Regions from separate parts of the Cellulomonas sp. ES6 genome, predicted to be linked through region 1. Evidence: riboswitches for the same ligand, from Rfam matches in the RefSeq annotation. Region 1 holds a riboswitch; the other holds the start of a gene.
What was found. Region 1 has a riboswitch for thiamine pyrophosphate ahead of P9841_RS11930 (thiamine ABC transporter substrate-binding protein). Riboswitches for the same ligand answer to the same signal wherever they lie in the genome.
Positions count from the first base shown of each region.

Region 2: it holds a riboswitch for thiamine pyrophosphate, as region 1 does, so the genes downstream of both, P9841_RS04905 (YkoF family thiamine/hydroxymethylpyrimidine-binding protein) here and P9841_RS11930 (thiamine ABC transporter substrate-binding protein) in region 1, are expected to answer to the same signal.

Region 1 is NZ_CP125655.1:2,565,359-2,568,745, forward strand. Features, by position in the region: gene P9841_RS11920 (SAM-dependent methyltransferase) at 1-452, opposite strand, end outside; gene P9841_RS11925 (DUF4235 domain-containing protein) at 540-827, opposite strand; TPP riboswitch at 982-1,115, shown strand; gene P9841_RS11930 (thiamine ABC transporter substrate-binding protein) at 1,199-2,293, shown strand; gene P9841_RS11935 (ABC transporter permease) at 2,298-3,387, shown strand, end outside.
Region 2 is NZ_CP125655.1:1,028,955-1,032,341, reverse strand. Features, by position in the region: gene P9841_RS04920 (YidH family protein) at 1-157, opposite strand, end outside; gene P9841_RS04915 (YggS family pyridoxal phosphate-dependent enzyme) at 154-933, opposite strand; gene ybaK (Cys-tRNA(Pro) deacylase) at 966-1,460, opposite strand; TPP riboswitch at 1,509-1,617, shown strand; gene P9841_RS04905 (YkoF family thiamine/hydroxymethylpyrimidine-binding protein) at 1,671-2,333, shown strand; gene P9841_RS04900 (ECF transporter S component) at 2,326-2,958, shown strand; gene P9841_RS04895 (ABC transporter ATP-binding protein) at 2,966-3,387, shown strand, end outside.

The DNA of each region.
Region 1 (3,387 bases):
CCGGAGTCGTAGACCAGGTCGTACTGCTCCGCCGGCGGCTGCCACGTGAGGACGTCGGCGCGGGCGAACCGGACGTCGACGCCGGCCTCGTCGGCCCGCTCCCGTCCCCAGTCCAGCGCCGCCTGCGAGAGATCGAGCGCGTCGACGGTGCAGCCCTGCTGCGCGAGCCAGACGGCGTTGCGGCCGGGCCCGCAGCCGAGCTCCAGCACCCGGGTGCCCGGACCGAGGGGCAGCCGGCCGTCGGCGTGCCACGCCACCAGGCTCTCGTCCGGGGCCCAGCGGAAGAACGGCACGCCCCGGCCGCGGTCGGCGTAGAACCGGTCCCAGAAGTCCGCGCCGCCCCGGTCCGACCACCGGTCGGCCTGCTCGGCGAACAGGTGGTCCATGAGGTCGAGCACGTCGTCGACGGTCTGGACACAGCGGCGTGCGGGCCGGGCTGGCGTCGCGGGCATGGCGGGCTGACCTGCGCATTCGTCGGCGAGCGGGACGCTCGAGCCTAGCGGGGCGCAGGTCGGCCGGAGGGGGACCTCCGTGCCTGGTCAGGCGTGCGGCAGGTGCCGGTTCCTGTCGACGCGCTGCACGAACTTCTTGGTCCCGCGCGTGGCGAACACCCGCGCCAGCGTCACGGCGCCGGCGGTGATCACGGAGGCCGCGACCACCTCGCCGATGCGGATGTCGTCGGCGTCGTCCTCCGGCTTCGGCGGCTTGTGGCCGACGGCGGCCTTCCAGGCGGCGTCCACGGCCTTCCCGGCGAGCCACGCGACCGCGCCCGCCACCACCAGGCCGGTGATCTTCGCGAACGTGGACTGGGTCTCCTCGTCGGCCACGGTTCCTCCTGCTGCGTCGGTGCGGTGTCGTGCGGGCGCGTGCGTGCTGCGCCCCACGCTAGCCCCGCGGGTGCCGCACCGCAGGTCACCCGGGCGCACGCAGTCGCGCGGGGGCGGCGGCTGGGGGCGTCGGGGACGGCGGTGTAGGGTCGGCCCCGAACGACAGGGGAGCGTCCCGGACCGCCGCCGCGAGGTGGCGCCCGACCGACGCTGAGAGTGCGGACGGAACCGCAGACCCTCGCACCTGATCCGGTTAGCACCGGCGTAGGGAGTCGGGATCTCAGTCGCCTCGTGTCGTCGGCACGGGTGCGGCAGCGCGCGCGGGCGGACGACGCGCGGCGACCCCCTCGGTTGCACATCGAGGAGGACGCATGGCGCGCACGCGCGCAGCACGCCGGACCATCCGGCACACCGCGGCCCTGGGGGTCGCGGCCCTGGCCCTCACGGCCTGCTCGGCCACCGGCGGGTCGCCGTCCGGCGGGTCCGCGGGCGGGGACGGCACGGCGGGCGGGTCGGTCACGCTGGTCACCCACGACTCGTTCCACGTCAGCGACGGGCTGCTCGAGCAGTTCGAGGCGGACACCGGGCTGACCGTCACGCAGGTCGCGCCCGGTGACGGCGGGGCGCTGGTGAACCAGCTCATCTTGACCAAGGACGCCCCGCTGGGCGACGTCGTCTACGGGATCGACAACACGTTCGCGTCGCGGGCGATCGACGAGGGCGTGCTGGAGCCCTACACGTCGCAGGTGCCGGCGGCAGCCGACGCGGAGCCGTACGCCCCCGACGACTCGGGGTCGCTGACCGCCGTCGACCTCGGCGACGTGTGCCTCAACGTGGACCACGCCTGGTTCGCCGACCGGGACGTCCCGGAGCCGGCGACGCTCGCGGACCTGACGGACCCCGCGTACCGGGACCTGACCGTCGTGACGAACGCCGCGACGTCCAGTCCCGGGCTGGCGTTCCTGCTGGCGACCGTCGGGGCGTTCGGCGAGGACGGCTGGCAGCAGTACTGGCGTGACCTCACGGCGAACGGCCTGAAGGTCGCGGAGGGCTGGTCGGACGCGTACTACACCGACTTCTCCGGCGGGGGCGGCGGCGGCTCCCGGCCGATCGCGCTGTCCTACGCGTCGTCGCCGCCCGAGACGATCCCCGAGGGCGGCGGCGAGCCGACCACCGGCGCGCTGCTCGGCACCTGCTTCCGGCAGGTCGAGTACGCCGGCGTCCTCGCGGGCGCGCAGAACCCCGAGGGCGCGCGCCGGCTGGTGGACTGGCTGCTGTCGGACGCGGTGCAGGCCGACATCCCCGGGTCGATGTACATGTACCCGGTGAGCTCGGCGGTGGACCTGCCGGAGGACTGGGCGCAGTGGGCGCCGCTGGCCGACGAGCCGTACACCGTGCCGCTCGACGAGATCGCGGCGAACCGGGAGACGTGGGTCCGTGAGTGGACGGACCTGGTGACGGGCTGACGTCGTGACCCGCCCGCTGACGCACCCGTCCCCGACCGGCTCCGGCCGGCCGGGGACGGGGGCGCGCGCGACCCCTCCGGAGGTCCCCGCGCCGCCCCCGGCCGCGCCCACCGCGCCCACCGCCCCCGGACGCGGCTGGGCGGTCGCGCGCGGGACGGCGTGGGCGGTGGCGGCCGCGGTGCCGCTGCTGTTCCTCGGGGTGTTCTTCGCGTGGCCCGTGCTGACGCTCGTCGGGCGCGGCCTCGTCGCCGACGGGTCGCTGGACCTGTCCGGGTTCGCGGAGGTGCTCGGGCGGCCGCGGACCTGGCGGATCGTCGGGCTGACGCTGGCGCAGGCGACCCTCGGCACGGTGATCTCGGTGCTGCTGGGCGTGCCAGGTGCGGCGGTGCTGTACCGCAGCCGGTTCCCGGGGCGGGGGGTGCTGCGCGCGCTCGTCACCGTGCCGTTCGTGCTGCCGACCGTCGTGGTGGGGGTGGCGTTCCGGGCGCTGCTGCGCGACAACGGGCCGCTCGGGTTCCTGCACCTCGACGGGACGTTCGCCGCGATCGTCGCGGCGCTGGTGTTCTTCAACTACGCGGTGGTCGTGCGGACCGTCGGGGGCCTGTGGGAGCGCCTGGACCCGCGGCCCGAGCAGGCCGCCCGGTCGCTCGGCGCGTCGCCCGCGCGCGCGTTCCTCACCGTGACGCTGCCCGCGCTGACCCCCGCCCTCACGTCCGCCGCGTCGCTGGTGTTCCTGTTCTGCGCGACGGCGTTCGGGACGGTGCTGGTGCTGGGCGGGATGCGGTTCGGCACCGTCGAGACGGAGATCTGGATCCAGACCACCCAGTTCCTGGACCTGCGGGCCGCCTCGGTGCTGTCGGTGGTGCAGGTGGTGGTGGTCGTCGCCGCGCTCGCCGTGGCCGGCCGCGCGCGGGCCCGGCGGGAGCGCGCGCTGTCGCTCGTCGACACGCCCGTCCGGGCGGTCGGCCGCCCGCACCCCCTGCCGGCGGTCGTCACGGCGGTGGTGCTGGTGCTGCTCGCCCTGCCGCTCGCCGCTCTGGTGCTCGGGTCGTTGCGCACCGGCGACGGCTGGGGGCTGGACCACTACCGCGCGC
Region 2 (3,387 bases), 1.5 Mb from region 1:
CCAGCGCCTCGAGGGCGACGCCGCCCGCCAGCAGCGCGAGCGCCGTGCGGACCCAGGCCAGGAACGTCCGCTCGTTGGCGAGCGAGAACCGGCCGTCGGGCTCGGTGCCGCGGGTGTACACGCGCCGGGGGAACCGGCGGCCGGTGGGCGCGGTCACGCCGCGGGGACCGTTCCCGGGACGCCGACGGGGGCGGGCCGTGCGCCGAACACCGCCGTCCCGACGCGCACGATGGTGGCCCCCTCGGCCACGGCGGCCTCCAGGTCCCGGCTCATGCCCATCGACAGCTCGACGGCGTCACCGGTGCCCGCCTCGCCGCTGCCGGCGACCTCGTCCCGCAGGTCGCGCAGCGCGGCGTACCCGGCGCGGACGGCCCGCTGGTCGGAGGTGTTCGCGCCCACCGTCATGAACCCGCGCAGCCGCAGCCGGTCGTGCCCCGCGACGGCGCGGACCACGTCGAGCGCGTCCTGCGGGGCGGCGCCGTGCTTGGTCGGCTCGCCGGAGACGTTGACCTGCACCAGCACGTCGAGCGTCCGGTCGTCGTCGGCGCACCGGCGCGCGAGCCGGTCGGCCAGCGCGGGGGAGTCGACGCTCTGCACGCAGGTCGCCCAGCGCAGGGCGGCGTTCACCTTGTTGGACTGCAGCGGCCCGATGAGGTGCAGCTCGGGTGCGAGGTCGGCGAGCTCCGGCCCCTTGGCGACGAGCTCCTGCACCCGGTTCTCGCCGAGCAGCACCCGGCGGGCGGCACCGGCCGTGGTGGCCGCGCCGGCGAGGTCGGCGAGCACGGCCGCGCGCACCGTCGCGGCGTCTTGGGTCTTGGTGGCCAGCAGCAGCCGGACGGCGCCGGCCGGGCGGCCCGCGGCGGACTCGGCGGCTGCGATCCGGGAGCGGACACGGGCCAGCCGCTCCGCGAGCTCGGTCGCGCCGGTCGTCATGTGCCCGACCCTATGCGCTCGCGCGCGCCGCCTCAGCCGCGCGCGATGTCCGCGACCGTGGCGGAGGTCAGCCGGATCAGGTCGTCCGGGGCCAGCTCGACGTCGAGCCCCCGGCGCCCGCCCGACACGAACACGGTGTCGAACAGCTGCACCGTCTCGTCCACGACCGTCGGGTGCGCCGACTTCTGGCCGAGCGGGGAGATGCCGCCGACCACGTACCCGGTCGCACGCTCCGCAGCGGCGGGGTCCGCCATCACGGCTTTCTTGCCACCGACGGCGTGCGCGAGCGCCTTGAGGTCGAGCTTGCCGGCGACGGGCACGACGGCCACGGTCAGTGTCCCGTCGACCGAGGCCATGAGGGTCTTGTAGACCTGCTCCGGGTCGATGCCCAGCACCTCGGCGGCCTCGAGCCCGTAGCCGACGGTGCTGCGCGGGTCGTGCTCGTAGGCGTGCGCGGTGTGCGGGACCCCGGCGGCCGCCAGCGCGACCAGCGCGGGCGTCCCGGACGGCGGCTGCTTGCGGCTCACGGGGCCAGCCTAGGGCGCGCGACCCTGCCGCCGCGGTGCTGCTACGGTGCGGAGCAGCACGGGAGTCCGGTGAGCCGGGCTGAGAGGGAGTACTCGAACTCCGACCGTTGAACCTGATCTGGGTCATGCCAGCGCAGGGAGCGACATCGCAGGATGCCGGGCACCCGTCCGCCGTCCTCCCGTGCTGATCCGACCAGCACAGGAGGACGCATGATCCCGGCACCGTCGTCGACACCCACCCGGCCCGCGGAGGCCGCCGACCTGGTCGCCGACCCGCTCCGGTTCGGGGTGGGTGCCCGCGTCACCGTCGCCGTGATGTCCGACCGGTACGCCGACACGATCCTCGGGGTGCTCGGCTCGGTGGCGACGGACGGCCTGCTCGTCGAGACGGGCGACGTCAGCACCTACGTCGGTGGCGACGAGGCGGACCTGCTCCGGTACCTCACGGACCTCGTGGACGCGGTGGCCGCCACCGGCGAGCACGCCGCCGTCACGCTGCACCTGTCGCGCGGCTGCCCGGGCGAGGTGCGCTGCGCCCTGCCGGGCGGAGCGGGCCCGCGGGCCGTCGCGCTGCCACCGGGCCGGCGCACCGGCCGACCCGGCGTGGCGGAGTGGGCGCTCTACCCCCTGGCCGACGACGTCCGCGCCGGGGTCGTGCCCGACCACATGCGGGACATCGAGGCGGCGATCGACCTGGCCCGGGCGAGCGGCACCTTCCGGGGGTCCGCGCACTTCGTCACGCGGCTCGAGGGCGACGTCGGCGCGCTCGTCGAGACGGTGGTCGGCGCGTGGGCGCGCGTGGGGTGCGGCGTGCAGCACGTGACGAGCCACGTCACGTTCTCGCTCAACAGCCCGACCCGGACCCGTGGCTGACGGCGCCCCGCGCGGGCGGCGCCGCGAGCCGCTCGCGCTGAAGGACATCGTGCTGATGGTCGTGCTCGGGGTGGTGTTCGGGTTCCTGTACTGGGCGCTCGTCCAGGCGTGGAACGGCCTCGCGGTGCTCATGGGGCCCGCGGGCGACCTCGCGCAGCACGTGCTGCTGGGCGGGTGGCTGCTGGTGGCGCCGGTCGCCCTCGCGATCATCCGGCGACCCGGCGTGGGGATCCTCGCCGAGGTGATCGCCTCCGTGGTGGAGGTGGTGTTCCTCGGGTCGCCGGTCGGGCCGCTGCTGGTCGTCGCCGCGCTGCTGCAGGGCCTGGGCAGCGAGATCCCGTTCGCGCTCGGCCGGTACCGCCGGTTCGGCTGGGGCCGGTTCGCCGCCTCCGGGCTGCTCGGCGCCACGCTGGTGTTCGCCTGGTCGGCGTTCCGGTTCGGCTGGTACGGGCAGGACGTGCTGGTGCTGCGGCTCGTGCTCCAGGCCGTGTCCGGCGTCGTGCTGGGCGGCCTGCTGGCCAAGGTCGTCGTCGACGCGCTGCACCGCACCGGGGTGCTCGACGGCTTCGCGATCGGGCGCGCCGCGGCCGCCGGCCGCCCGGTGCTCGAGCGCCGTGCGGGCTGAGGAGGACGTGGAGACGCCGGCGACGCCCGCGCCCGCGCCCGTGCTCGAGGTGGCCGGGCTCGAGGCCGTGCTGGACGGCGGCGCCGGGATCGGCCCGGTCGACCTGCGGCTCGCGCCGGGGGAGCAGGTGCTCGTGCTCGGGCCGTCGGGTGCGGGCAAGTCGACGCTGCTGCGCTGCCTGCACGGCGCGGTGCCGCACGCCGTGCCCGCGCGCGTCGAGGGGCGGGTCGTCGTCGCCGGCCGCGCGGTCGCGGAGCACGGCGTCGCGGCGCTCGCGGACGTGGTCGGCGTGCTCGCGCAGGACCCCGAGACGGGTGTCTGCCTGGCGGACGTCGCGGACGAGGTCGCGTTCCCGCTGGAGAACCTCGGGACGTCCCCGGCCGCGATCGGGCCCGCGGTCGAGGCGGCGCTCGGTGCGGCCGGCGCCGG